Regions from separate parts of the Enterococcus sp. 2201sp1_2201st1_C11_2201SCRN_220225 genome, predicted to be linked through region 2. Evidence: riboswitches for the same ligand, from Rfam matches in the RefSeq annotation. Region 2 holds a riboswitch; the other holds the start of a gene.

Region 1 (15,355 bases), on a different contig from region 2:
TTGATGTACCAGCGATGAATACCATGTATCTTGATAAGCAAATGAAAGGTCACAATTTGATGCAAGCCATCGCTCGTGTGAACCGAGTCTTCAAGGATAAAGAAGGTGGCTTGATCGTCGATTATATTGGGATTGCAGATAGCTTGAAAGAAGCTTTGCAAGAATATACTCCTAGTGATCAGGAACAAGCAGGAGTAGATGTTGTGGCTGCTGTGAATATCATGTTAGAGAAATACGATTTGATCACTGAATTGTTGTATGGTACGAACTACGAATCCTTTAATAGTGAGAAAGCTTCTGTAAAAATGAAGACACTGAACAATACGATGGACTATATTCTAGGATTGGGTAAAAAGCAAACCAAGCTCTTCAAAGATCTAGTAACAGAACTATCGAAAGCATTTGCTTTGTGTGCGACGGAAGAAGCAGCGCAAGAAATCAATGCGGAAGTGGCTTTCTTTAAAGCTGTTAAGGTTGCGTTGATGAAGCTGGATATTACAGGAAGCAAACCAACACAAAAACAAGTGGATGAACAGTTGAAACAATTACTCTCAAAATCAGTAGTTGCAGAAGGTGTTGTTGATATTTACGAATCTCTTGGATTGGAAAAGCCTGACTTGTCTATTTTATCGGATGAATTTTTAGCTGAAGTTCGTGCTTTGCCACAAAAGAATGTTGCGGTAACATTATTGGAACGTTTGTTACGTGGGAAAGTGAAATCTATTCAAAGAACGAATTTGGTTCAGTCTAGAAAGTTCACTGAAATGCTGAATGGTTCCATTGATAAGTACAATAAGCGAACCATTGAAACATCGAAAGTCATTGAAGAGTTGATACAAATGGCAAAGGAAATGAGTGAGGCTGTTCAGCGTGGGGAGGACTTGGGGCTTTCCAGAGATGAAATTGCCTTTTATGATGCACTAGCAGACCACGAAACGGCTAAAGAAGTATTAGGGGATGACACTCTAAAAGCAATCGCCCACGAGCTGACTGTTGCAATCAAAAATAATATGAGTGTCGATTGGTCGGTTAGGGAGAGCGCACGTGCCAAGATGCGAGTGACTGTACGAAGATTATTGAAGAAGTATGGTTATCCACCTGATTTGCAGAAGATGGCTGTAGATAAGATTGTGCAACAGGCAGAGTTGATGGCAAGTACGTTATAAGTTCTATAGTATTTGAGATAGTTTTTGAAGTGACTGTAGTATCACCTTAAACGAGAAAGGTCTGTTTTATTATGTCGTTAGGGTATGATTTGTTTCGTAAATAACTTGAAAAATAAATAAGCCAACACGCTTGTTTACTTGATTGGAAAAGCCTGTGAGGAGAAATCCTTGCAGGCTTTTTCTTTCTGTCTTATTCTGTGATAAAATCGATTGGTAATTGAGAGTGAGGAGAGCAAGATGGAATTTATGGCGATTCAGTATGGATCGGCTGATTATCAACAAACTTTGGATTTACGAGATCGCGTGATGCGCAAACCTTTAGGCTTATCCATTGCAACAGAAGATTTTAGTAAGGAAGCGGGGGCATTTATATTAGGCGCTTTTGAACAGGCAGACTTACTCGGCGTAGCGGTCTTATCTTTGGATAGGGTTAAACAAGTGGCCATGCTAGAGTATCTCTGTGTGGATACTGCAAAACAAAGCAAAGGAGTCGGCCAGACACTTCTTGAAAAAATGGAAGCCTATGGAGCGGAACAAGGTATGAAAGAAATGAGGTTAGAAGCCCGGGTCAGTGCTCAAGTTTTTTATGAAAGACAGGGGTATCAAATTACTGGGGAACCTTATTTATTGGAAGTCGCTCCAGTTCCTCATATTTTAATGACAAAATCATTGAGTGAATCGATTAATCAACCTTAAAAAGACAGATAAAGAGTCTTGACCATCTAATAATGGTAGAATAAAACGAAATTAGTTGATTTAGTAAAGGGGACAAGGAGATGACAAAAAATCGCTTTGAAGCATTTACAGATGCAGTAGTTGCTATTGTATTGACAGTTTTGGTCTTGGATTTGGATTTGCCGGCCGCGGGTTCTTTTCAGGCATTATATGAGGTGCGTCACGAGTTTTTGATTTATTTGGTTAGTTTTTTTAGTTTGGCAATATATTGGAACAACCATCATCAGCTTTTACATGGAGTAAAGAAAATCGGAGGCTGGACATTGTGGGCCAATAATCTTTTGATTTTGGCATTAAGTCTCTTTCCTTTTTCTACTTCTTGGGTTAGTGATTTTCCCGGTGCCCTAGGTGCTCAAGTCTTTTATGGTGGGGTAATTTTATTTGCGGATTTGGTTTATTTCTTGCTGTGTTGGGCGTTAATTGCGGTGAACGATACCGAAGTCAAAAAACACATTCACGCTTTTATGCGTAAGACAGGTGTAACAGTGGTGATTAACTGTTTAGCTTTGGTGATTGGTTGGTTGGTGCGACCAGAATTGATAATTGTAATTGATGGCTTGTCGTTATTGTTGTGGGTTGTTCCTTATAAAAGTGTCAGCTTACAAAAAAAATAGAAGAAATTGGGTGGACCTCGTCTGTTTAGAGAGATTCCCCAAAGAACTTCTATTGATTCAAGTAAAGTCCGATACAAAAAGAATTAGTTTATCGCTGTTAGCAAAATTCAAGGAATAAAATCCTTGGATTTCATCAATAATAATCTGAAAATTTTTGAAATATTTTCATGACAAAGTGTAATTTGTGTAGTACCATATGAGAAATAGACTGGAGGGAATCGGATGGTAGACATTAAATGGGAAGAATTAGGCTTTTCTTATATTAAGACGCCCTATCGTTTTATCGCTCATTGGCGGAATGGTGCTTGGAATGAAGGAACATTAACAGAGGACAATCAGTTACATATTAGTGAAGGTTCCCCAGCGTTGCATTACGGTCAACAGTGCTTTGAGGGATTGAAGGCTTATCGACGCGAAGATGGAAAGATTAATCTCTTTCGTCCCGATCAAAACAGTCAGCGAATGAATCGCAGTGCTCGGCGACTTTTGATGCCGATGGTGCCAGAAGAGTTGTTTTTAAAAGGGGTCAAAGAAACGGTTAAGGCTAATGAAGAATACGTGCCACCGTATGGCAGTGGGGCTACTTTGTATATTCGTCCCTTGTTAATTGGTGTGGGAGATAATATTGGCGTACATCCTGCTACAGAATACATCTTTTTAGTTTTTTGTATGCCGGTAGGGGCTTATTTCAAGGGTGGTTTAACGCCAACGAACTTTATCGTGTCCGAATATGACCGGGCAGCGCCTAAAGGAACGGGAGCGGATAAAGTAGGAGGAAACTATGCAGCTAGTTTAATGCCAGGAAAATTAGCCCACGAGCGCCATTTTTCTGACTGCATTTACTTAGATCCAGAAACCCATACGAAAATTGAAGAAGTAGGCTCGGCAAACTTCTTTGGTATTACGGCTGAAAATCAATTTGTTACACCTAAATCTCCCTCTATTTTGCCAAGTATTACCAAGTATTCCTTATTGCAACTAGCTGAGGAACGCTTGGGGATGGCGGTTGTGGAAGGGGATTGTCCCATCGATGAGTTGGATCGCTTTGTTGAGGCAGGCGCTTGTGGGACGGCAGCGGCCATTAGTCCCATTGGCGGAATTCAAAATGGTGAAGATTTCCACGTCTTTTACAGTGAGACAGAGGTTGGTCCAGTGACTCAGCGTTTATATGATGAGTTAATCGGCATTCAATTTGGGGATATTGAAGCTCCTGATGGTTGGATTCAAGTGATTGAAGTTTAATTAGAAAGTAGCCTAGACGTAAGGTTCTAGGCTTTTTGCGTTTTAGAAAAATATGCTAAAATGACCCAGTATTAGAATTTCATCTGAATGAGTTGGATAGTAGGAAAGAGGAATGTTGAAATGACCACAAGTATGGAAAAAATTAATCAATTTCGAGATGCGCGCAATTGGCGACCTCATCACAATGAGAAGGATTTGGCCTTGTCTTTATCTTTGGAAGCCAGTGAGTTATTAGAAATTTATCAGTGGAAGACTCCTGAAGAAGGCAATCAAGACCGGGAACATCTGAAAGAAGAAATCGCCGATGTATTGATTTATGCTTATATGTTAGCGGATAATCTGGGTTTTGATATTGATGAAATCATTGCTGAAAAATTGGTGAAGAATGCTGTGAAGTATCCAGTGGAATAAAAAAATCCAGAACCTTTACTGCGTCTAGTAAAAGGTTCTGGATTTTTTATTGTTAGTAAGTTTGTGTACCCTCAGATAATGTATTCCAGACTTTCAGCCCATCAACCATTCCTTTGACTTCATGAACGCGCACAATTTCCACGCCAGCTTGTGCGGCAAAGAGTGAGGCGACAATGCTGGCATAATCCCGTTCTTGGGGGAGACTATCCCCGATAATATGCTGGATGGTGCGTTTGCGGGAAACGCCATAAAGCAATGGAAAGTCTTGAAAGCGAAAGGCCTCTGGATTTTTCAAAATGGCAATATTTTCTTCCGGGGTCTTGCCAAAGCCAATACCAGGATCAAAACAGAGACGCTCTGGTGCAATGTTATAAGCGAGACAACGCTCGTACTGTTCTTTATAAAATTCTTGAATATCTGCGGCAACAGAGAGCTCTTTGCGGCGAGGGCGAGAATGCATGATAATTATTCCTGTTTCTGGCGCTTCCGCTAAAATACCTAGCATTCCAGGAGTATCTAGGCCCTTAATGTCATTGATAATATCTGCTCCAGCCTCAATGGCGACACGGGCAACTTCGGGAAAATAAGTATCAATTGAAAGAGGGATAGTGGTGCGCTTTTTTAATTCTTGAATCACAGGTAAAATCCGTGCAGCTTCGACTTCTGGTGACACTTCTTTGTAACCAGGGCGAGTAGACTGGCCACCGATGTCGATAATATCGACTCCTTGTTCAATTAATAAAAGAGCATGCGCTAGAGCATTATCAACACTAAAATGCTCGCCACCATCGGAAAAAGAATCTGGGGTGACGTTTAAAATTCCCATAACTTGATTATTTTTACGAAAATCAATCATTTTCCTGCTCCTTTATTTGAGAAATTATTTTTTGTAAAGCACGGACTCGAGGACTGAGAGCATTGCGCTTGTGATTGGTCAGTTGAGCTAATGTCTTGTCTAAATCGGGCAAATAAAAGATTGAGTCAAAACCATAGCCACCACTTCCTTTAGGTGGAACAAGGTAGCCAAAAAGACTGTCTTCTGCGCTAATAATTTGACCTTCTGGTGTGACATAAACAAGACAAGCGTGAAGGGTTAACTGACGCTTTTTTAAATTTTGAAGTTCTGGAGTGTTGTAAAGAGCTAGCAACTCCTGATTTTTTTCTTTGTCTGTGGTGCTCTTAAAAAAGCGACTGGTATGCACGCCTAAAAGTTCAGGAAAGGCGGCTAATTCTAAGCCACCATCATCGGCTAGAACCGGTCGTTGAATTAATTTGGCGTAAAATTGAGCTTTTTCTAGAGCATTTTCATAATAGCTTGTGCCAATTTCTGGGGGAGCCGTTTTAGTTGCAAGGTATTGAGTAATTCCGGTTAATTGAATTTCTGGATGACTTTTACTTAAAGCTTGCTGCATTTCTGCTAGCTTTCCTGTATTCCAAGTGCCTACCACAATCTCCATTGGCTGTCTCCTTATCCTTGAATGGCCTGTAAAAAGTCCTCTTTCATTTCTCGGTCTTCTTTAAAACAGCCACTGTAATAAAAAGTTTTGGTGCGACTTTGGGGACTGCGCACGCCGCGCATCGCCATACATAAATGCTCCGCTTCAATAGCGACAGCCACTCCCTTTAAAGGAATGTGCGTGGCTAGTTCTGTTGCAATCATCTCTGTTAAGTTTTCCTGTACAGAAGGACGGCGAGCACAATGCTCCACTAAGCGAGGCAATTTGGAAAGGCCAATCACTTTATTTTCCGCAGGGATATAGGCGATGTGTACTAAACCAAAAAAAGGCAACAAGTGATGTTCACACATGGAATAAAAATGAATATCTTTCACGACCACCATTTCTGTCTGACTGGTGGAATCAAAAAGTTTGTAATCATCGAAGGGAGTCGTCAAACCGCTGAAAACTTCGGCATACATGCGGGCAACCCGAGCTGGTGTTTCTTGTAATCCCGGGCGCTCTGGATTTTCTCCAATGGCGAACAAAATATCCTTTACTGCCTTTTCAATAATTTGCTGTTTGTCCATGTCCATATTTACCACACCTTTTCACTTAGTCTGACACTTTGACGGTCGCCAGTTTCTTCAATCCACTGGTCTAATCTTTTACCCAGTAGGAATTCTTCTTGGTAAACATCTGCTAAAGGAATCAACACAAAAGCCCGTTTGGTAATTTCTACGTGGGGAATGGTTAAGCTAGGTGTCTCGAGCTTAATATCTCCCAAAAGTAAAATATCAATATCCAACGTTCGTGGTCCCCAATGCACATCTCGCACGCGGCCAAAGTCTGCTTCGATTTGATGAATCTGTGCTAGTAACACATCTGGCTCTAAGTCTGTTTCAATGCGCAAAACGGCATTGAGAAAATCATCTTGCGCCACAGGACCATAGGGATCTGTTTCATATAAAAAAGAAGATGCCAAGACTTGAACCTGGGGTAATTCAGCTAAACGCTTACGAGCACCAACTAAAATTTCCAGAGAGTTACCTTGATTACTACCTAATGCTAAATAACCAATCAATGGTCAAACCTTCTTTCTAATTGGACTTCCACATTGTCAAAAGCTCCCGGCATAGGCACACCATATTTGCGTACCCGCACCAAAGCGTGGTCTAGTTGCTGACTGAAGTCTGCTTCAATATCATCTAGTAAAGCCGAAGCCACGGCCTCAATTAAGTTAAACGAACGGCTGGTAATCGTCTGAGTAATTTTTTCATTTACGGCGGCGTAATTCACTGTGTCTTTTACGTCGTCGGTTTTACCAGCTAGAGAGAGATCTAAGAAAAGTTCAATATCGACTTCTAACTGTTGCCCCAGAACTTTTTCTTCTGGTAACACTCCATTTTTTGTATAGAATTTTTGATTGTTAATGCGAATGACGTCCATCTTTGCTCCTCCTTGATTTACTCCATGATATTGGGCTAATTATACCAAAGGAACGAAGCAGACGGGGAAATTTGCATTGATTTTTCTGTTTTTTCTTTTTGCTACGTTTTTTATGTAGAAGCCACTAGCTTGTCTACCTTATACAAACAACTAAAGTGCTAAAATTTTTTGTTATTTATCTGGTCAAAGGAACGCTTTCTTACTAATTAGAAATGGAAACTTTCTGAAAAACAACTGTTTATCTTGCTATTTAATGGAAATATTGCAAGAAAAAGGCAGTATCACTAGCGCTTATGGCATAAGTTTGCTAAAATATAAACGTTGGTTAGGTAATAGCCTAACAAATTAGGACTCAAATTAGGAGGAAATTTATCATGCCAGTAGTATCATCAGTAGAATTTCTGAAAGCAGCTCGTAAAGGCGGTTACGCAATTGGCGGGTACAACACAAACAACTTGGAATGGACACAAGCAATTTTAGCAGCAGCAGAAGCTAAAAAAGCACCAGTGCTTATCCAAACTTCTATGGGCGCAGCAAAATACATGGGTGGTTACAAATTGATCGTTGATTTAGTAAACAACTTAATCGACTCAATGGGTATTACAGTGCCAGTTGCATTGCACTTAGACCATGGTGACTATGAAGCAGCTTTGGAATGTATCGAAGTTGGTTACTCTTCAGTAATGTTCGACGGTTCTCACTTGCCATTTGAAGAAAACTTGAAATTGGCAAAAGACGTTGTAGAAAAAGCACATGCAAAAGGCATCGCTGTTGAATGTGAAGTTGGTTCAATCGGTGGGGAAGAAGACGGCATCATCGGTGCTGGCGAATTAGCAGACATTAACGAATGTGTACAAATGGTTGCTACTGGAATTGACTCTCTAGCTTGTGGTATCGGGAACATCCACGGTGTTTATCCTGAAAACTGGCAAGGTCTTGCATTTGACCACTTACAAGAAATCGCTGCAGCTGTCGGCGAAGATGTGCCATTGGTATTACACGGCGGATCTGGTATCCCTCAAGAACAAATCGAAAAAGCAATCTCTATGGGGATTTCTAAAGTCAACGTTAACACTGAATTCCAATTGTCATTTGCTAAAGCTACTCGCGAATACATCGAAGCTGGCAAAGACCGCGAAGGCAAAGGCTTTGACCCTCGTAAATTGTTGGCACCTGGTAAAGCTGCCATCATCAAAGACGCTGAAGAACACATCGACTGGTTCGGTTCAGCTAACAAAGCGTAATTTGATTTCCAAATGTGATAAAACTAAGGACTACCGAGTTTTCGGTGGTCCTTTTTTTATCCTGAAAATAAGTCCAGCTAGATTATTTTTTAGAAATTTCTCTGTAAAATAAAGAGACCTATTTTTGTTGGACAAAAAATTAGCATAGGATTACTATTACGGTGGGTTGTGCAAATTTAGTACTTTACGCTTTAGGTTGGATTTAAAAAATTTGAAATTGTTTTTGGAGGCAGAAAGATGAAATGGGTTAAAAAGGGTTGGGTAGTTGGTATCGGTTTAGTTTCAGTATTAATGTTAGGTGCTTGCAATCAAGGTAAAACAAGCACTTCATCATCGGAGACGGTTAGCACATCAACGACAAAAACAAAACAAAGTTCCAGTCTTGAGGAAAGTACAACGAGTAGTATGGAACAAACAAGTAGTTCTGAAAGTTCCGAAGTGACAGAAATGTCCATGGATTTTGCACAAATTCAGCAAGGGGTTTATTCAAGTTTACAAGGTTCTTGGGAAGAAGTGGCGGTTTCGTTAAATCGGCATGACGGTACTGGAAATACTTGGATTGAAGGACAAAATGAACAAATCGAAATTTCTCAGAATCAAATTGTAGATGGAAATATGACTATTTCTGGCAGTGTTTTACATGATGGCGAGAATAAAAATTTGTCTTTTAGAGAATCCGATGGTTATTTAGCTGCTGACTCAGACGATGGGGCCATTATTTGGAATGTGTATTTTTATCCGAAAGGTGTCGCTCTAGCTGACTGGGGAGAGGAAATTCCAGAGACAATTGATACATCTAAAGAGCGAATTGTGATTCGAACGAGCAATAATAATTATATCCAAGTTTTTCAAAAATCAGATGAAGCAGTTTCCAATTTACAACCTACTGCTAGTCAAAATCAAATGAATCTTAGTGAAATTAAAACTGGTGATTACACTAGTGTTGAAGGGAGTTGGGTCAATGCTCGGGGGGCTACCCTTGAAATTGCGAATCAACGTATAATCCTAACTGATCTTACTGGCTATGGTGAGGGAGGGACTATCACGGGATTAAGGCTTGATATGCCGGATTCCAATGGTGCAGATGGCCAACCCATTGTTGAAGAAGGGCAAGGAGGGATTGTAAGTCCCCGTTACAATCCAGAATTACGCGTAGTAGATGATGCTGGTTTTGTGACTCTTAACACTACTTATACTGGTGCTTTACTGTGTGTTTCCTTTTTACCAGAAGGGGTAGCCGGAGATATTCAAGGCGGGGATATTCAGCAAGAAAAAATTGTTGCCATTGGAACACAAAATAACGCGACGGCTGTTCCCGCTGATTATGTTTATTATCGCAGTAATTAAACGTATCTCAATTTTTAGAACTCCCTATTGCAAAAGCAATCGGGAGTTTTTTGCATGATTGAATGTAATAAAGCTTTTGGGGATTTTTTGGTATGATAGAGTAAAGTTGTAGCAGAAAAAATTCAGTGGTTAAATTTGGAATATTATGAAGTGAAGTATTTTTTGTAGTTATTTATTTTTGAAGAAAAATGTGTTGGACATAGTTTTTTGATTGAAAAATCACGATTGCAACGGGAATGCAACCGCTAGTTGACAAAAAACAACCCGCAATTTCTAGTGGGTAACTGGATTTTCCTGTATTTTAATAGTAGGAAGTGGTCAAAATTCAATGAAGAGGTGAGTAAAATGATTTTAGCAGATAAGATTATTCGAGAACGAAAGAAGAATGGTTGGACTCAAGAAGAGTTGGCTGAATTAATGAACGTCTCTCGGCAATCAGTCTCAAAATGGGAAAGTGCCCAGTCAATCCCTGATATCAATAAAGTGATACGTTTGTCAGAATTGTTTGGAGTCAGTACGGATTATTTGTTTAAAGATGAAATGGAAGAGCCAGAATTTGTGGACAGTGAGGAAGCCGCCAATCGTCGTCTAACCCTAGCAGAAGCCCATCAGTTTTTACAAATTAAAGAGCGAAGTGCCAAAATTATCGCCTTTGCTACTGTGCTGTGTATTTTGTCGCCTATTACATTGATTGTTTTAAGTGGGATTCATAGCCAAAACCCAGCTCGAATCAATGAAACCTTAGTAACCGGAATTGGGTTATTCGTTTTGATTGTCATGGTGACTTGTGCAGTAGCTTTGTTTATTTACAGTGGTTCTCAAACTGGCCCGTATCATTTTTTAGATGAAGAGATTTTTGAAACTGAATACGGTGTGACAGGAATGGTCAAAGAACGGAAAAAAGCCTATGGTGGTCAGTACAACCGGAACAATATCATCGCTACTTGTTTGGCAATACTTGGAGTCTTGCCATTGATTTTAACTGCTGTAGCTGAAAATGAACTGTATATGATTTTTGGTTTAGCGACGCTTTTAGTGATTGAAGCTGTTGCAGTGGCTTTGTTTATTTTAAATGGCATTCGTTGGGAAAGCATGCTGAAGCTCTTGCAAGAAGGGGAGTACAGCAAAGAAAGAAAGCTGGAAAGCCATCGGAATAATACAATAGCCGCAATTTATTGGCCTGTGATGCTTGCTCTTTACTTAGGATATAGTTTCTTGACCAATAATTGGCACATTAGCTGGGTGATTTGGCCAGTAGCGGGGATCCTTTATGGGGCGGTGATCGCTATGGCAAGTTTATTTAGAAAGAAATAGAAAAAAGCAATCAGGTACGCCTGATTGTTTTTTCTATAGTTGACTAGCACAAGCATCCCAGGCTTCTTTCTGTCACTGATTTGTAGTATAGTTTGAGAAGACAGATTTTAGTTGGGAGTAAATCATGATTCAAACAGATAAAATACAATCAAAAATGACCAGATTTTATAGAAAAATAGCCCTGTTTTTAGGACTATTTGCTGCAATCAGTTTAGCTGGTTGTCAAAAAACACCACAAGAGACTGAATCAAGCACTACCAGCCAGACGACCCAGATAACGAGTACTAGCCAAAGTAGCATTACGACTAGTCAATCCACGGTAGAATCCACTGCTGAGACAAATAACGAGAAAACGCCAGACGAGCTGATCAAAGCCAAAGCAGAAGCTGTGAATCTGGATTTAGCCACGAAAGACTATACTGGCACGCAAACCATTGAAGTCAATGGGAATGTTCCTTTATTTACTAGTGAGGAGCTTGATATAAGTAATGGGGCCTGGGAACGTTATGGTGCCTTGGATCAATTAAACCGGGCCACTAAAGCTGAGGCTATGCTTAATCAAAGTATCATGCCTACTTCTAAGCGAGGGGATATTTCCAGTGTTAGTCCTACTGGCTGGCATAATAAAGAAATCAAGGGAGGCTATCTGTACAATCGTTCTCATTTGATTGGCTTTGCTCTTTCCGGTGAAAATGCCAATTGGCAAAATCTGATCACCGGCACCCGCCAGTTGAACAGTCCAGGTATGTTGCTCTATGAAATGGATATTAAGAGTTACTTAGAAGCTGACGCTAACCATTATGTTCGGTATACAGTGACACCCATTTTTCGCGGTTCTGAGCTGTTAGCTCGCGGCGTTCACTTAGAAGCTCAGTCTATTGGGGATGACCAAATAAAGTTTAACGTCTATATTTTTAATATACAAGAAGGCGTGACGCTAAATTACGCCGATGGTACCAGTGTCGTCTCACCAGAGTATGAGGTGGCTGAAGAAACTCTGGACAGTCAAAATACTGTTAACAGTGAGAGCAATGATGATGTTAATCAAGTCATCTACATCACCCGCAGTGGAGAAAAATACCATAGTCATCCTCATGGAGCGGGGGATTTCACTAAATCAAACTTGGCTAGGGCACTCTCTTTAGGGTTAAAACCTTGTAAAGTGTGTTACGGTGACTAAGGAGAATTGTTTTTAAAAGACTTGCCAGTTTATCATAAATGGCGTATGCTTCAATTAATAAAACTGTTTGCAGGGGGACGCAATGCGTTGAGAAGGTTAAAACCTGACCCTTTGAACCTGTTGGCTAAAACCAGCGTAGGGAGCAACGTCTAATGACAGCAAGAACAACAATCCGCAGTCCATTTAGGCATCTCCTTAAATCTGGAGGTGTCTTTTCTTTTGTCCTGAAAGAAAAAACCTCCCCAACGACCAATCAAGGAGGATTTTAAAATGAAAACAGCATTAACTATTGCCGGTTCTGATTGTAGTGGAGGAGCCGGAATCCAAGCCGATTTAAAAACATTTTCAGCCCATGGTGTCTTTGGCATGTCCGCCATTACTTCTGTAGTGGCAGAAAATACCGTGAGAGTCATTTGTTATCAAGATATGACGCCAGAAGTTATTCAAGAACAGATTACCGCCGTCTGTGAGGATATTTTTCCTGATGCGGTAAAAATTGGCATGCTTTCTTGTAGAGAAACCATGGAAGCCGTAGCCGCAAGCTTGAAAAAATGGCAACCAAAGCAAATTGTGCTAGACCCGGTGATGTATGCCAAAAACGGGAGTGCCTTAATGGACCCGGAAGCCATTGATACATTAATTCAAAAGGTATTGCCCTATGCGACGTTAATTACCCCCAACATTCCAGAAGCCGAAAAAATTGCGGAAATGAAAATTGAAAGTTTAGCTGATATGGAAGCGGCTGCGCGTAAAATCTACCAAACAAGTGGGGCGGCGGTCTTGGTCAAAGGTGGTCATAAAGTAGGAGATGCCACAGATTTACTCTTTGACGGTCAAAATGTAAGCCAGTATAGCGCGCCTCGGATTGACACTAAGAACACCCACGGAACTGGGTGTACCTTATCTTCAGCCATTTGTGCCCAGCTTGCCTTAGGAAAAAATTTATCTGAGGCGGTAGTAGCTGCCAAAGAGTACATTACAAAAGCCATTGAACAAGCTTTACCCCTAGGTCACGGTCATGGCCCGACTCACCACTTTTGGGCCTTTTATCCTAATGATTGAATTATTCCTTAAATCCTTTCAGAGAGTGTGACGTATTTCTATGTCACACTCTTTTATTGTGGGCTTAATGCAAGGAAAGAGAGATTCTTATTTAGAAAAGATGGCCTTTGTGTTAGAATCGGAAGAGATAGACAGAATTTTGTTAAGAAAAATAACATTTAAGGTGAAGATAGATGAAGAAAATTAAGATACGTGGCGGTCGGCCTTTAAAAGGTGAAGTGACCATTAGCGGTGCCAAAAATAGTGCAGTAGCGTTGATTCCAGCAGCCATTTTAGCGGATTCTCCCGTGACTTTAGAGGGGGTACCGGATATTCAAGACGTCCATTCTTTAATGGATATTTTAGCGATTATGGGGGTGAAAACCACCTTTAACAATAATACTTTAGTGATTGATCCCACTGAGTTGGTTTCCATTCCTATGCCTAGTGGTAAAATCAATAGCTTGCGTGCTTCTTATTATTTTATGGGGGCACTTTTAGGGCGCTTTGGCGAAGCGGTAGTCGGTTTGCCAGGGGGCTGTTATTTAGGACCACGCCCCATTGATTTACATATTAAAGGCTTTGAAATGCTAGGAGCCCAAGTGACCAATGAACACGGAGCCATGTATTTGCGCACCCCTGACAAAAAGCTTCATGGAGAACGGATTTTCCTTGATATGGTATCCATTGGAGCCACTATTAATATTATGTTGGCCGCAGTGAAAGCAGAAGGCAAGACGATTATCGAAAATGCTGCCCGGGAGCCTGAAATTATTGACGTGGCAACTTTATTAAACAATATGGGGGCTAAAATTCGTGGTGCAGGTACCAATGAAATCCGCATTGAAGGAGTAGAGAAACTTCACGGCTGTCGTCATTTTATCATCCCCGATCGCATTGAAGCAGGAACTTATTTAGCTATGGCCGCAGCGGTTGGCGAGGGTGTTAAAGTCAACAATGTGATTTATGAACACTTGGAAAGCTACATTGCGAAATTGGAAGAATTAGGCGTACCAATGGAAATCAAAGAAGACAGTATCGAAGTTTTCCCAGTCAAAGAATTAAAGCCCGTAGTAGTGAAAACTTATCCTTATCCCGGTTTTGCTACGGATTTGCAACAGCCAATTACCCCATTGTTAATGAAAGCCAAGGGTACTTCAGATGTCATCGATACCATTTATGCCAAACGGGTAAATCACATTCCGGAAATGATCCGTATGGGAGCCGATGCCCAAATCGAAGGGAATATGGTGATGGTCAATGGTCCTACAAAACTCCATGGGGCAGAAGTGGAAGCTAGTGACTTACGAGCCGGAGCAGCTTTGGTGATTGCTGGATTAATGGCCGATGGTGAAACGACGATTACCAATGTGGAATATATTTTAAGAGGTTATGATCACATTATCGAAAAAATCACCGCTTTAGGCGGGGACATTGAGATGATTGAAGAATAAAAAAGAAAGGATACATTCATGAGTGATTATCTAACAATGTCCGAGCTGGAGCATAAAACGTTAAAGGAAATCTATCGTTACGCTCAGGATTTCAAAATTCCTTATTACAGCCAGATGAACAAAAAAGAACTCTCCTTGGCGGTCATTCGCGCCCAAGCAGAGAAGCAAGGTTTTTATTATATGGAAGGTGTCTTGGATATTGTCGGTCAAGAAGGTTATGGTTTTTTGCGGCCGATAAACTTTGGTCCCAGTGCAGAAGATATTTATATTTCTTCTTCCCAAATCCGCCGATTTGGTCTGCGAAATGGAGACAAAGTAGCCGGAAAAGCTCGCCCACCAAAAGAATCAGAACGCTACTACGGTTTGATGCATGTGGAAAGCGTCAATGGCAAAGACCCAGAAGAAGCCAAAGAACGCCCACATTTTCCTGCGTTAACTCCTTTATACCCCAACCAACAAATCAAACTAGAAACTACTCGAGGCCGCTTAGCTACCCGGATGATGGATCTTTTTGCACCAGTAGGCTTTGGTCAGCGGGGCTTAATTGTGGCACCCCCAAAAGCTGGGAAAACCAGTATCATTAAAGAAATTGCCAATGGGATTACGGACAATTATCCTGATGTGGAATTGATTGTTCTCTTGATTGACGAACGTCCAGAAGAAGTTACGGATTTAGAACGAAGTGTCAAAGGAGAAGTGGTTTCTTCCACCTTTGATTTGCA
Region 2 (15,355 bases):
CCGATCTGGGTCTTTTAAACCACTGCGCGCACGACGAATGGCCCGTGCCACGGCTTGCACCGCTTCGTCTTGGCCTACTACCCGTTGATGTAGGATATTTTCTAATTCCAACAAGCGTTCACTTTCTTTTTTCTCCATTTGTTGCAAAGGGACACCCGTCCATTGGGAAACCACGGTAGCCACGTCTTCCGCGGTGACTCGATCAGAAAATCCAGTGGCTTCTTTTGCTTCAGTAAAGGAAAGTTCCGCCAATTGTTGGCTGAGTTTCTTTTCTTTTTGGCGTAGGCGTGCAGCCATTTCAAAATCTTGGTCTTGAATGGCGGTTTCTTTTTCATGCATCAAATTGGTGATGGACTCTCTTAATTCTGCTATTTCAGAGGGCTCGTCGGCTTTATCCAAGCGCACTTTAGCTGCCGATTCATCCATTAAGTCGATAGCTTTATCCGGCAATTGACGGGAATTAATATAGCGGACAGAAAGCTGGACTGCAGATTTTAGCGCATCATCGGAAATTTCCACCCCGTGATGTTCTTCATAACGAGAACGCAAGCCATATAAAATTTCCAAGGCTTCTTCTGGTGTCGGTTCGTCCACTTGCACTCTGGCAAAGCGACGTTCCAAAGCAGAATCCTTTTCAATGTATTTTTGGTATTCATCTAAGGTAGTTGCCCCAATGGTTTGCAACTCTCCGCGAGCTAAGGCGGGTTTTAAAATATTGGAAGCATCGATTGCCCCTTCTGCTCCCCCAGCACCAATCAATGTATGGAGTTCGTCAATGAAGAGAATCACTTGGCCATCGTGATAAATTTCATCGATGACTTTTTTCATGCGGTCTTCAAATTCCCCACGATATTTAGTTCCTGCCACTAAAGCGCCCATATCTAACATCATTAAGCGTTTATCCAACATGTCTTCTGGGACTTCCCCTTTAATGATTCGTTGCGCTAATCCTTCCGCAATAGCGGTTTTTCCCACACCGGGTTCCCCCACTAAGACTGGGTTATTTTTGGTGCGACGGCTGAGAATTTGAATCAAGCGTTTGACTTCTTTACTACGGCCTACCACGGGATCCAGACGGTTTTCCCGGGCTAGTTTGGTCAAGTCTCGAGCTAAGTTGTCTAAAGTTGGGGTGCCTTGTTGCACACCGGATTTCGGTGCTTGTTGCCCTTGACGGCGGCGACCTAAGCCGGCTGCTTTTTGTTCGTTAACGCCCATTTTTTTCTTTACCAATTGGCGCATTTTGGCAAGACTCAAGCCTAAATTGGTCATAATCCGAGAAGCGAGAATTTCATCATCTCGCAATAAACCGAGCAAAAGATGTTCCGTGCCGATTTGCGGAGCATTCAAGCGTTTGGCTTCATCCCCCGCATAAGCAAAGATTTTTTTAGCCCGAGGAGAATAAGGCAAATAAACTCCCGCGGGATAGCTTTTAATCATGCCATAACCGGTAAGATTTTCAATTTCTTCTCGAACTTCATTTTCGGAGACATTCATTTCCCGCAATGTTTTGCCGGCAATCCCATTTTGTTCGATCACTAAAGCCAGTAGCAAGTGCTCTGAACCCACGGCTTGATGTTTAAAAGTTTTGGCTTCTTCTTGGGCGATGGCCAAGACCGCTTTGGCCCGTTCTGTAAATAATTCATTCATGGCTGTCACTTCCTATCTTCATAACTGAGGCGTTCCAAAATCGCATGTAAGAGTGTTGCCCGAATCTGATCTTCAGCAGCAAATTCTCGTAAGGTACTCTTAGCTAAAGTTGCCAATAACAGATTGCCTTCTTGTTTGGTTACAATTTGTTCTTCATAAAGCTTTTGCACGATACTCAACGCATCTTTTTCGGACAGATGATCGCCAAAAAGCTCGTCTACTTGTTCTAAAAAGCGATGTTTATCGGAAACTTTGATTTTCTCTATCCGAATATAACCACCGCCGCCACGCTTACTTTCCACTACATAGCCCCGCTGAATGGTAAAGCGAGTGTTAATGACATAATTGATTTGCGAAGGGACGCATTGAAATTGCTCAGCCATTTCCGTTCTTCTAATCTCAATTATCTCACTGTCTTCCAATATTTTCTTTAAGTATGCTTCTATAATATCAGAAGTATTATGATTACTCACGGCCAGCCCTCCCTTGACTAATACTGACCTTAATTATACCGAAAGTTTCCGAATAGGGAAAGAAGGAGGGCCTATCCTAAAACTTTCTGTAAGAAACCAATTTAATGACCGACAAAAGCTCGGTACCGATAATTTCTATACAGAATTACCTGAAAAAAATGAAACAGCCGCTAACTTTCCTCTCCTACTAATAAGTGGGCAGGAGTGGGCAGGGAAATTAGTGGCTGTTTCGTATGGTGAAACTGCGATGATCAGACTAATAAGTCTTATTTTCCAGATTAAAAGCAGCGATTTCTCCGTCGCTCGCTTCAGCAACAGGATGAACCCCACTCAGTTCTCCTTGAACCACTACCCGCTTGGTGCCGTAGTCATCGTTACAAGTAATCAAAGTCACCAGTTTTTTATCTGCCACAGGCTCAATGTACTGGGTCTCGGTTGGAGCTACGGTAATATTTAACGTTGCAGTATAGACATAAATATTCGTCAAATCCGTCAAATAAATAGGGTCACCGACTTTCGTCTGGTCTAAAGCTTCAAAAAGATAACCTGGGTCAGCACCTCGATGACTAGCTAATGAGTAATTTTTTTCACCCATCTTTTGGTCCGGCCACATGGTCCCTGCCCCCCACAACAAAGCTTCATTGGAAAGGCCTTTAAAAATTGGTAAGTTGATTTTCACTTGAGGCAAAGCCACGCCACCTACTAACGGTAACTTTTCTTTACTTAATAAAGTTTGGAAAACCGCTTGAGCGCTGGCACTTTCCACCGCTTCAAAATCAAAGGAAGCCTCTTGTTGTTCATTGGCCTTAATTTCTTCTGGCGTCACCGTAGCTACGGCATAACTTTCTGTATTGTGTTTCATGATCAAGGTTTTGATCTTATTATTGAAGACTAAAGCCAATCCTACAATTAGTAGAAGTAGCAAAAATAAGTTGAATAAATGGTCTCGTAATCGTCTTTTTTTCTTCATTTTTATGCCCCCATTTTACCAATTGGTAGCTATAGTTTACCATATTTGAAAAAGAGTCAAAAAATAGTTTCTCTTTCCTTATTCTTTTATTAAGATGAGACTTGTAAAAAGTGAAAAACGTTGCTACAATAACTTGAAAATTTCAATTTATTTCATAAATTAAGAGCAAATGTTGCAATATCAAGCATTTCCTGTAATACAATTTTAAAGGAAAAGAAACACCTTCAAGGTCTGGTTTATTGTATGATGGTACTATGAGAAAATGGGAGGTTTAGCGGGATGGCAAAAATGGTCTATGTACATATTGATACAACAAGTAACGCCGTGCTATCCCGGGGGATCACGCCAACTTCCTTTTACCAAGGAATTGTTCATCAGCCGAAAAATCTCCTGCTCTTGGACCCTTCCAGCGACTACGGCGAATACGAATCCCACACCGGTATGAAAATCCTAAAAGGAGAAGAAGCCGTAAAGCAATATTTTGAAGCTTTGTCCCGTCACCGAATTACAGAAACCGTAAAATGGATTGATTTTACCGATCCCGCCATGCTAAAAGAATTGACTCCCATGGAGATTTCCGAATTACTGTATTTCGGCCATATGAAAACTCAGCTTCATTCGCCATTCTTTTACAAACTCCAAAACAATTTCGTCTACTTTGACCTGCAAGACGACTTGTCCCGAGTGTATTATCGCTATTTAGATGAATACTATCGAATATTAGCAGATAAATTAACCCATTTGGTCTTAGAAAGAATCAATGATAAAAAATCCTTTTTCCGTAAATCTACACCAGTAGATAAATTAAAAGTCCAACTTTTACAAGAAATGAAAGGCATTTTTCAAGAGGGGATTCTCTTTTGTTTCGAAACTGCCACCAATGAAAACAACTTGCTGAAAATTCCCATTTACTTAGTGGAAGATGCCGGCCTCAGAAAAACTACTTTGTTACGGGATGAGGAACTGTTAGTAGCATATTTAATCTACAATCAAACCAGCCGACAATGGAGCTTGGATTACGTAGAAAAAGACTTACTCTTTTTCTCAAATTAAAACCCTAGTGCCTCAATTTGAATTGAGGCACCAGGGTTTCTTGCTTTTATTTAGGGTCATAGAGTTTAGGAACGGTGCGATAAATTAACAATGCTACAAACATGGAGACAATCCCGGTGGCAATTCCGCTGATACCGTTAGTGACTAGGGAATAAACAAAAGGTGACATTCCCCACACTGCATAGGCTCCCCAGAAAATCACACCGGCAACAAAATGCCAGAAATAACGAGCCCCTACCCCAATCAAAGTTCCTTGAATAATTGCCAAACGGGCCCTTTTATCATCCCCGTCTTTGATTGCTTGATGCAATTTGACTGCCGCCACACCAGCAAAGCCGGCAAAAGCAAAGGCAATAGGATATTCAATCAACACTTGACTCACTGCCAAATAATAAACCTTCCCCGCTGGAAAATGCAACAACCCCCAAAGAGCCGCCGCAAAAACTCCCGGCTTCCAACCTCGTCGCAACGCAAAAACCGTAAGCGGAATTTGCCCTAGCGAAATGGACAAGCTCGGTCCGATATCCAAGGGAATATAAGACAATGCCATAGCCATGGCCGCAATAATGGTTCCTTCTACCCAGACACGTAAATTTCGATTCATAAAAAAATACTCCTCCTTATAGAACCATCACAATCTACAAAGGAGAAGTATCGCTACTTCTAACTCGTCACAATTCCTACGTTCGCATGATCGAAACAGGTACAGAGGGTTTAGAGTAAACTCATTCTCAGCCAAATCAATGACTCCCCTTTGTGATCGGATTCTATTTAATTTTTTGTACTGCCCTATCATATCACAAATATTATCATTGAAAAGGAAAAAGTACTGGAAACTGAAATTTATGCTCAGGAGTCAAAAAACTAGTATCCCATGACTGTGAAGGCAAACTCTTTTGGAAGTAACTAATAAATGAAATATATCCTAGTTAGACAACTTTTGTGACTGTTTTTTTAATACAACCAGATTAGCTCTCTTTACCCGCCTAAGCTATGAAACGAATTCTCTAATTACTCTTTTTTATTCTCATATTCAGTACAGCGCTTAAAGTGGCGGCAATCGCTTCATTTAGGTGGTGGCCATCCAAGTAGGTTCTAAAATATTGCCATCCAAATCGACTACTTCAAAGCCTACCATGACTTCTTCTGGAATTCCTGATTCCACTTTATAATAAGAACCGCCGTTATCCGCAGCAGCTTGGGCAAAATCCCGTACTGCTTGGGCACTAGGCAGGCTAAAAGCCACCAACACCCCACTCATGCTATGAGGATCAATCACTTGCCGTTTGCCGATAAACTCTTGGTAATAATCCCGACTCAGTAGCATCACCCAAAAATTATCATCCCAAACCATACCGCTGGCTCGCTCATCCGAGTACTCTAAATTCTGCGTAAAACCTAACTTCGTATAAAACTCAGTTGCTTTTTTTAAATCCGTAACAGGGAAATTGGCAAATACCATTGTAGCCATTTTGCTCACCTCCACTTGCATCCTCTCACGAAACCGTTTTCTAGTCAAAAAGAGGACCTTCCAAGAAAAAAACTTTTCGAAAAAATAAGCTTTTGTGAAAGGACCGCTGCTAACAGCTTGAAACGATTGTTGTATAATGGAAGAAAAGGAGGCATAAAAATGAAAAAACCAATCGTTGCCTTTATGTATGATTTTGACCGCACGCTTTGCACTCGCGACATGCAAGAGTATTCTTTTATTCCAGAATTAGGTGTGGATGCCGCCACCTTTTGGCAAGAAGTGGCCCATCTAGCCGAAACCCAACATATGGATCACATTATTTCTTATTTATACCACATGATAAAATCAGCCAATGCCAAAGGGTTGCCTTTACATCGAGAAGATTTTGTAGCATTAGGCAAAGATGTGGAGCTTTTTCCGGGAGTAACTTCTTGGTTCTCGCGCATGAATGAGTTAGGAGAACAACTGGGTCTTGAAATCGAACACTACATCATCTCCAGTGGCTTAGCGGAAATCATCGAAGGCACTCCGATTCATCAAGAATTCAAAAAAATCTATGCCTGTGAATTTCACTATGACGAATTTGGCATTGCCGACTGGCCGGCACTAACGGTGAACTACACGAACAAAACCCAGTTTCTCTTCCGAATTAACAAAGGAGTCTTGCCTATGAATGATGACGAGGCTTTAAATGAATTTTTAGAAGATCGTGATCGTCGCATTCCTTTTCGCAATATGATTTATATCGGTGATGGTTTAACTGATGTTCCTTGTATGAAATTGGTAAAAATCAACGGTGGTCAATCCATTGCGGTTTATGAAAACAAAGAACGAGTAGTAGACCTTTTAACCGATCGTCGGGTAGACTTTATCACGCCGGCGAACTATGAAGCCGGCAGTGAATTGGATCAAATTTGCCAAATCATTTTGAAAAAAATGGCATTGGTGGATCAATTAGTGACCTTAAATCATCAACAACGAGATGCAGAAAGCGCTGAATCAAGGGAGTAAAAACCTTGATCCAGCGCTTTTTTCAGGAGAAATGTTTCACGGGAAACATTTTGAATTTAAGTACGTTCACAAATCGGTTTCGTCGCTGGATAAACCATCCGATAACGTCGATAAACTTCTTCATAGGCTTTTACTGTAGCTGGTTCCGGTAAATATTCTCCTTGATAAGAGACAAAATCTTTAGCACAACTAACCACATCTGAATACCAGCCACAACCAACTGCCGCTAACATGGCAGCTCCCATGCCGGGGCCTTGTTCGGTGGTCAAAGTAGTAATCGGCGTATTAAAGATATTGGCTTGCATTTGCAACCAATCTTTATTTTTTGCCCCTCCGCCTACCGAGACAATTCGAGATAGTTTTTCTTGGGTTACCTTTTCCATAATTTGCTGGGAATCCTTCAAAGAAAACGTAATTCCTTCTAAAACACTGCGGGCAAAGTGCTTTCTTTCATGGTGAATGTCCATTCCAATAAAGCTGCCGCGAATTTGACTGTCGCTATAAGGCGTGCGCTCTCCCACGATATAAGGAGTAAACAAAAGACCATCGCTACCAGGACTCACACTGTCAACCTCTCCTAACAACTCCTCAAAGGATAATTCAGCGGCAAAGGTATCCTTAAACCAGGAAAGACTACTTCCAGCTGCCAAAGTAACCCCCATGGAATAAGCTGCCTCTTTTGCCGCATGAGCAAAGACGTGCAGTTTGCCGTCATACTCTTTTTGAGTATTTTTCTCATAGCGTAAAAAGACGCCACTGGTTCCAATGGAGCACATCCCCACACCTTCTGAGACAATCCCCGCTCCCACAGCAGCACAAGCATTATCCGCTCCACCGGCAATCACTTGAACTGGCTGGGTAAAGCCATAGTCTTCTGCTAATTCAGCACGAACCTTGCCCACAACCCCAGTAGAAGCAATTAATGTAGGCATAATCGCTGGATCAATTTCCAGTTGCTTCATGATTTCTTGATCCCACTCTTGGGTATCTTGATTCAATAATAAGGTACCCGCAGCATCTGAATAATCCATATGAAACTCGCCGGTTAGCCAAAAACGCAAGTAGTCTTTTGGCAATTGGATTTTCTTCACTTGCTGCCAGATTTCAGGCTCATTTTCTTGTACCCAACGAATCTTCGGCAAGGTAAAGCCTTCTAAAATAACATTTTTTGTATGCTCTAAAACTAAGGGGCCTATTTTTTCCGTCAACTCTTGGCATTGCTTAGTCGTCCGCACATCATTCCACAAAATTGCTGGGCGCAACGGTTCATTATTTTCATCTAGTAAGACTAGACTGTGCATTTGTCCTGAAAAACTAATCCCTGCTAATTTTTCTTTTAAAGCTGGCAATTGGACAAGCAACTCTTTCATGACTTTATCTCCAGCTTCTAGCCAGTGCTTAGGATCTTGTTCACTAAAGCCAACTGCTGGAATGGATAAAGGATAACTGGCAGTAGCTTCGGCAACCAACTCTCCTTGTTGATCCACTACTAATCCCTTTAACGCACTAGTTCCTAAATCAAGTCCTAATACATACATTTTTTCCACCTCTTAAAAAAGGAGGATAAACCCAGGCTTACCCTCCTCGTTTCTATTCGTTCATTTGTTAATCATCTTAAACCAAGTAGTCATTCAAGCAAGATTTCACGTATTCAATATGGCTGGATTCTAACTTAATGTCTTTCAAGCCTAATGCGTATTCAGTCAAGCTTTCCAAATCTTCTTGGTCGTTAATGATTTTTTCGCCAATGCCTTCATGGAAGCTAGCATACCGTTTTTCTTTCAAATCATCGAAGAAACGGTCTTCTTTCAATTTCGCTGCAGCTTTCAAGCCCCGAGCGAAAGTATCCATCCCAGCAATATGCGCTAAGAACAAGTCTTCCATTTCAAAGCTAGAACGACGAACTTTTGAATCGAAGTTAATCCCACCAGGAGCGATACCGCCGTTTTCTAAAACGCCGTACATAGCTAAAGTCACATCATATACATTGGTTGGGAATTCGTCTGTATCCCAGCCTAAAAGCACGTCCCCTTGGTTGGCATCCAATGAACCTAGTGCATGGTTAATCCGAGCCACTTCGATTTCATGTTCGAAGGTATGACCGGCAAGCGTCGCATGGTTTGCTTCCAAGTTCAACTTGAAGTCGCCATCTAAACCATATTTTTGAATGAATTGCAAAGTAGTGGCTGCATCGAAATCGTATTGGTGTTTGCTTGGTTCTTTTGGTTTTGGTTCCAATAAGAATTGTGGTTTGTGACCGATTTTTTCTCCATAAGCAATTGCCATTTTGAATAAGCGCGCAATATTATCTTGTTCAAAGCCCATGTCGGTATTCAACAAAGTTTCGTACCCTTCACGGCCACCCCAGAAGACATAGTTTTCGCCGCCCAGTTTTTTAGAAATGTCCAAGCCTTTTTTCACTTGGGCTGCAGCATAAGCAAAGACATCCGCATTGTTTGTAGATGCAGCTCCATTGTTATAGCGAGGATGACTGAACATATTCGCGGTATTCCACAACAATTTAATACCGGTACGGTCCATGTTTTCTTTAATCAAATCCGTGATTTCATCAAGGTTTTGGTAAAATTCTTCTAAACTATCTCCTTCTGGTGCAATATCCACATCATGGAAGCAGAAGTATTCCGCCCCAAGTTTTTCCAAAATTTCAAAGAAAGCTTCCACTCGATTACGGGCTGTTTCCATTTCTGTCGCACCAAACCAAGTTCGTTGGTTCGTTGGACTACCAAATGGATCGCTGCCGTCTTGAGTCATGGTGTGCCAGTACGCTACCGCAAAACGCAAATGTTCTTTCATGGTTTTCCCGGCTACTACTTCTTCTGGATTATAGTGACGAAAAGCAAATGGATTCTTAGTTTTGGTTCCTTCATATTGAATTTTTGCTACCTCTGGAAAATAACTCATTGGTAATTCCTCCTAAATTTAAATGCTTTTTATTAGTTCGTTCTTTTTACGAACTAACTCTATGAGGTTATTGTATTCGTTTCCACAAGAAAGGTCAAGAGAAAAAAATAAAAAAATATTCTAATTCCACGTTAGCTGAATAAAACAATAGCCTATTAAGAATAGAGTGGATAAAAAAAGCTGGCAAAACCCAAGGAAAACGACTACAATGAAATAAGTAAATTAACCAACTAAATTAACGAAAAGGAATCATAGCCATATGAGCCAAAAAATATATACACCTCGCACAGCGAACGAAACACTATGCTTAGAATACATAATGAACCGCAGTAACCTTTCCCGGGCTGATTTAGCGAGTTTAACTGGCCTAACGAAGGCTACGGTTTCTGGCATTGTCAAAAAATTAATCGATGATCAGCTAGTAATTGAGACCGGTATTGGCGAATCCAGTAATGTCGGTGGCCGCAAACCAATCAATCTCCAATTTAATGAAAAAGCTGGACTTTCCATCTCCATTGATGTTGGCTATAACTACGTCAATGGTCTTTTAAGCTATTTAGATGGTAGCGAAATCGCAACTGTCAAAGAAAAACCCATCCCTTTAAACGAAGATACAATTAAAACCTATTTTTCAGAAATCTTCTCAACTTTTGAATCAGTAATTCCTAAAACCGTTTATGGGGTTATCGGTGTAGTAATTGCCGTCCACGGTCCTGTTTTCCAAGGAGACATTCTCTTTACCCCGCATTACAATTTAGATCAGATTCCGTTTCGTAAAATTGCCGAAAGCCTTACCAGCTACCCCATTTATTTTGAAAACGAAGCCAATCTTTCAGCTCTTGGAGAATATACCTTTACTTCCACTTCTTCTAGTCTCATCTGTGTTAATATGCACAGTGGGATTGGTGCTGGGATTGTCCAAAATGGCCGGCTGCAAGTAGGCTCCCATGGAACAGCCGGAGAAATCGGCCACCAAATTGTCGTTTTGGATGGAACTCCTTGTCGCTGCGGCAACCATGGCTGTTTGGAAATGTACGCGGCGAATATGGTCTGCTTTGATCATTTTGCTGAGATTAAATCCATGGACTACGTAAACGCCATTATCTTACGGGAATATTATCGCAATCAAGATGCAGATGCCTTAGCAGTAGTCGCTGAAAATGTCCGCTATTTAAGTATCGGCATTAACAATTTGATTGCCCATTACGATCCCGAAGTAATTGTTTTAAACAGCTCATTATATTGGGAAATCCCTGAAATGATTCCTTTATTAAAAGAATCTTTGCATAATCATTTCTCAAAAAAAGTTACGCTTCGTAATAGCCTTTTACAGGAAAAAGCCACTTTATTAGGAGGCTTAGTCTTAAACTTACAACATTTTCTGGCTATTAAACACTTGCAGCTAACGGAATCCAACTTATAACATACTTAAAAGCCAAAGGAGGTCAAATCATTCGGGGATGATTTGACCTCCTTTGGCTTTTCTTACGATAAAAAAGATCCCAACTTTTGTCAGGATCTTCATTAATTCATGGCAATCGGCTACTTACGCCAAGCTTTTTGCCAACTCTGCTACTTTTTGAAGTCCAGCTGTTACAATGGCTTCTGTTTTTGATGGGTCCGCATTATGGCCTTCAATGATGACTTCATCGGTAATATCCATCCCAAACATGCCGCCGAAGACTTTTTCCATATAAGTTACGGAATTTTCCATCACACTGGCATCACCAGAGTAAATGCCACCACGGGCGTTTAACAAAATAACTTTCTTATCTTTTAACAATTGGTTCATGGAGCCGTCTGCATTGTAAGAGAAAGTGAAACCAGCTTGGAAGATATAATCAATAAAAGTATGCAATGCTGCTGGAATCGATAAATTCCACATTGGGAAAGCAAAGACGATGGTATCAGCGGCTGCGACTTTATCCATAGCTTCTTGGCGAACTGCCATTAAAGTAGCTTCTTTTTCAGTTAATTCTTCGCTTTCTGTGCTTTTTGCAAAAGCATTAAATAAGTCTTGGCCGATATAGGGCATTTCTTGGGCAAAGACATCAAAAGTAGTTACATTATTTTTGGTTTGATCAATGTTTTCCATAAACACGTTGTACATTTCTGTAGAAACTCCGTCTGGGCGGTTATTGGCTTTTACGACTAAAATATTACTCATGGGTGTTGTGCTCCTTTTTCTATTCGTTAATTTGTTTTTACTTACAAAATGTAAGATACACTATTTACTCTTTTGTCTCAACTAATATGCTCACACTTTTTGATTAAGCAAAAAGCAGTGCTTGGATAGACTTATCCAAACACTGCTCAATAACAACGACTGACGTAAAGAAACTATTCCTCCTCTTCTGTAGAAATAGCGAAGCCATCAAACGTTTCTCCATCGTAGTATTTCAAAATATCTTCATAAGAAAGTAGCGCGGTGGTCTGTTCGGCTGCTTCTTGCTCTTCTTTTTCTGCCACTTGTTGTTCCCAGTAACGCTGATATGCTTCTGCTAGCTGACGATAGAGTTCTTGTAATGAATAACCAGAACCAGCCAAAAAAGGGAGCTCTCGAATAAAGCCGCGGTACACCGGCAGGCCTTCTTCCATTTCCACTGGCAATTCCACCACATTTAAGTGTAACGCTTCAAATTGTTCCTTGTACATGTTCCAAACTCCTTTTTGCAGATGAGTTAGGCAGCGGCAATACTTCTATGCCTACTTGGCAAGCTTCTAATAGATTGTGGCCTTTTTGGTAAACCCGCAAATCCGGTACGCTGATATCTAGCTTGTCCCCCTGATTGGGAACCATCACAAAGCTTTGGTTGGTGACCTTGCGAGCATTTTCAAAAGCTTGGGCTAACAGTTTGGTCCCAATGCCTTGATTGCGATAATGAAAAGCCACCGATAACGGAGCTAATAAACGATTTGCTGAGGACTCAGCTTCTCCTAAAGGTACTTTTGCCAATAAGACATGTCCTACAATTCGCCCGTCGCTTTCTGCCACTAGTTCTAGTTCTGGCTGAAAATCATCCCTTAGACGAAATTTTGCTACAAATTCTGCCTCACCACCATGGGAAATACGCGCGGTTTTAAAAGCCTGAGTGATCAAATCCCCAATTGCGGGATAATCTTGGGTAGTTGCCTGACGGATCTTCATTTTCCAGATTCCTCCTGTTCATCCCTTATTAACGCTCGGTTTAGCACTTCTTGCAAAATATCTTCTTGGGATAATTCTTTCATTGCTTGGGCGAGACGTTCTTCATCAATTTCCACAATGGCGCCTTCTGTCAAATGCAAAGTATCCACAAATTCTGCTGATAAAGGTAATAATAGACCTTGGTCGCCTTTTATTAAGCGACGTTTCCTTTTTTCCATGACTCTCTTCTCCTAGAAAAATAAGATTTGAATGCCGTTATACCCATTGATACATAAGACTAACAACAAGACCAACTGGTAAACCCGGCGCACACTGTCCTCTTTTAGCCGCCCGCTGGCAAAAGCTCCTAAAAAGCCACCAATAATCGCCGCCGGAATCACATAATAAAGCATGTGTAAATCATAGCGAGCAAAGCCCGTGGTGGTGCTAATGGTCAAAATCTTTGCCAACTGAGAAAAGAAAATCGTAATAATGGAATACACCGTAGCGGCTTTCATATCCATCCCAAAGCACAACAAAAGTAGCGCCACGTTAATCGGCCCACCACCGATACCGAGTAAACTGGCCAAAAAGCCTAAAAGTAAACCGACGACCACATACCAATGACGTCCTTTTAATCCTAAGCGCCACTGACTGCCAGAAACGATATAAGAAAAACCAATAGTCAAAATCGTCAACAAGATTTGAATCAACTGCACCGATTTTTCATTTGTAAAAAATTGCAACAACACCTCAAAGGTTACATTCCCACCGATGCCCCCCAGGACTGCTCCTAAAGAAACCAAACCCGCCACAGCATAATCAATGGTCATATTTTTTCGCTGGCGCAACGTGGAAACGATGGACATGGTAAAGACTGCCACCGTGGAATAAAACGTAATCGCCGGCACCGAATCTGCCCCAATGGCATCAAGTAAGGGCTTAATTAACACGCCCCCTCCCATACCAGAAATAGCGCCAATGGTATTGGCGAAAATAATAATGATAAAATAGAGCAATCCAATCATAATCTGCCTCGCTTTTTTCTTTACTGTCTCCCATTATACGAAAGCCAAGAGATTAAAGCTAGGGAAGGGGGAGACTGACCGTAAAAAACCACCTGGCAATTGCCAGATGGCTTTTCTTTATCCCAAATTAAGCTTTTACTTCTTCTTTAATATTCGCGCGATAGCCATGAGTGTTCAAAAACTCAACAATCTCATGTAACTCAGCTTTGGCGAATGCAGTTTTTTGACAAGTCGTTACAGATTTGAAGGGGAACCCTTTTTTCTGCGTTCGATAGACATAACACAAGTCGTGATCGATTTCGATCGGTACCTCTTTGTTACAGTTTTCTGCAACAAGGGCAAAAAGCGTCTGCCAATCCAACGTCTACACTTCCTTTCTCCAGACACGCTGTCTCCTCAAACAGTCATGCCTCATTACCAAAGGAGTATACTCACTTCCCACTTAAAAAGCTACCAAAATTCATCATTGTAAGAGAAATCTTACTTGGACTTTACAGATTCTTTAGTATTAGCAAAATCCCGCAATTTATCGCTTTCTTTCATCGGTTTTCCATAAATATTCAGAGCCTTTTTGATGAAATCTCCAACTATTGTTTTTTCGACTGAGGTAAAATTTGAAAGTTCTCATTTACCGTTGCTTGAATCACGGGATGACGGCGTAAATAATCAGCAATCAGCTCCGTCATGTCAATTTGGACTTCCCGCTCAATTTTTTCTGGAGTGAACATGGCGTAATTGCCCCCACCCACTGCTCGATATTGGTTAACAACCACTTCTAAGCTGTCCGTATCTGCTACTGGTTTGCCCGAAAATTCCAAACGAGTTACCCGAGCGCCCACAGGTTGGCGTAAGTCCAAGGTATAATCTACCCCTTCATACATATCGTAATTGTAATACTGAGGTTTCGGTTTGATAAAACGCGGGTTGAAGATGATCTGGTTCTCTTCATCCAAAGCTAGGTAATTGGCGGTCTGTTCTAGCGCTTGACGTAAATCAGCTCCGGTAATGCGGGAGACAGCCAAAGTATTCGGATAGATATAGTTGGTAATGATATTGCGCATGGTGATGGTTTCATCAAAGCCTTTGCCCTCGTTATTGAACAAAGCAGTGCCGGAAATTGGTGCCCCGCTAGCTTCCATTTGGACTTTATTAATAAATTCCACGTAAGGATGTTCCTTTAAGCGAGCTTGCATCGAATCCGCAATGCGCATATCCCCTTCCACTCGTCCCACTGGTTGATCTAGCCAAGTTTCTAAAGCCTGATTTAAATCGGCTACACTGGCTAAAATGGCAGTATCTGGTTGGCAATCTGCCACCGGATGAATGCTGGCACTGGCTCCAGTGACTTTCATCCCATCGTCAATTTTTTCCACATCTAAAACAATTTCCCCTACAAAACGGCCAAAAGATCCCGGCTGAATCACAGGGACACCGTTAACGATGCCAGCGATTTCTCGATGTTGATGCCCGGTAATCAAGGCATCAATGCCTGAAACACTCTGAAGGAGCTCATAAGCTTCATTTTCTCCCGTAAGCAATTCAGTAGGCTCTCCTGTTTTTAAGTCGCGCTCAAAACCGCCATGGTAAGCCACAATCACTACATCCGCTAGCTCCCGCAATTTTGGTACATACTGCTGTGCTGTTTCCACCAAA

The links. A riboswitch is a leader RNA that binds a small molecule or an ion and turns the genes downstream of it on or off. The one in region 2 is predicted to bind thiamine pyrophosphate.
Region 1: it holds a riboswitch for thiamine pyrophosphate, as region 2 does, so the genes downstream of both, thiD (bifunctional hydroxymethylpyrimidine kinase/phosphomethylpyrimidine kinase) here and thiT (energy-coupled thiamine transporter ThiT) in region 2, are expected to answer to the same signal.

What each region holds. Positions count from the first base shown of each region.
Region 1 is NZ_JBCOJC010000012.1:24,586-39,940, forward strand. It holds gene AB5754_RS04935 (type I restriction endonuclease subunit R) at 1-1,166, shown strand, start outside; gene AB5754_RS04940 (GNAT family N-acetyltransferase) at 1,404-1,862, shown strand; gene AB5754_RS04945 (TMEM175 family protein) at 1,943-2,515, shown strand; gene AB5754_RS04950 (branched-chain amino acid aminotransferase) at 2,738-3,757, shown strand; gene AB5754_RS04955 (nucleotide pyrophosphohydrolase) at 3,878-4,168, shown strand; gene folP (dihydropteroate synthase) at 4,221-5,024, opposite strand; gene AB5754_RS04965 (non-canonical purine NTP pyrophosphatase) at 5,017-5,625, opposite strand; gene folE (GTP cyclohydrolase I FolE) at 5,637-6,200, opposite strand; gene folK (2-amino-4-hydroxy-6-hydroxymethyldihydropteridine diphosphokinase) at 6,203-6,688, opposite strand; gene folB (dihydroneopterin aldolase) at 6,685-7,053, opposite strand; gene AB5754_RS04985 (class II fructose-bisphosphate aldolase) at 7,428-8,297, shown strand; gene AB5754_RS04990 (DUF6287 domain-containing protein) at 8,535-9,644, shown strand; gene AB5754_RS04995 (helix-turn-helix domain-containing protein) at 9,990-10,958, shown strand; gene AB5754_RS05000 (DNA/RNA non-specific endonuclease) at 11,083-12,138, shown strand; TPP riboswitch at 12,200-12,297, shown strand; gene thiD (bifunctional hydroxymethylpyrimidine kinase/phosphomethylpyrimidine kinase) at 12,409-13,200, shown strand; gene AB5754_RS05010 (UDP-N-acetylglucosamine 1-carboxyvinyltransferase) at 13,374-14,633, shown strand; gene rho (transcription termination factor Rho) at 14,652-15,355, shown strand, end outside.
Region 2 is NZ_JBCOJC010000019.1:32,264-47,618, forward strand. It holds gene AB5754_RS06875 (ATP-dependent Clp protease ATP-binding subunit) at 1-1,647, opposite strand, end outside; gene AB5754_RS06880 (CtsR family transcriptional regulator) at 1,653-2,120, opposite strand; gene AB5754_RS06885 (class A sortase) at 2,377-3,090, opposite strand; gene AB5754_RS06890 (hypothetical protein) at 3,370-4,143, shown strand; gene thiT (energy-coupled thiamine transporter ThiT) at 4,190-4,747, opposite strand; TPP riboswitch at 4,804-4,907, opposite strand; gene AB5754_RS06900 (glyoxalase) at 5,213-5,614, opposite strand; gene AB5754_RS06905 (HAD family hydrolase) at 5,774-6,625, shown strand; gene xylB (xylulokinase) at 6,682-8,163, opposite strand; gene xylA (xylose isomerase) at 8,240-9,547, opposite strand; gene AB5754_RS06920 (ROK family protein) at 9,807-10,970, shown strand; gene AB5754_RS06925 (FMN-dependent NADH-azoreductase) at 11,094-11,714, opposite strand; gene AB5754_RS06930 (hypothetical protein) at 11,888-12,202, opposite strand; gene AB5754_RS06935 (GNAT family N-acetyltransferase) at 12,183-12,695, opposite strand; gene AB5754_RS06940 (hypothetical protein) at 12,692-12,913, opposite strand; gene AB5754_RS06945 (sulfite exporter TauE/SafE family protein) at 12,926-13,702, opposite strand; gene AB5754_RS06950 (hypothetical protein) at 13,830-14,063, opposite strand; partial or broken gene AB5754_RS06955 (bifunctional UDP-sugar hydrolase/5'-nucleotidase) at 14,290-15,355, opposite strand, start outside.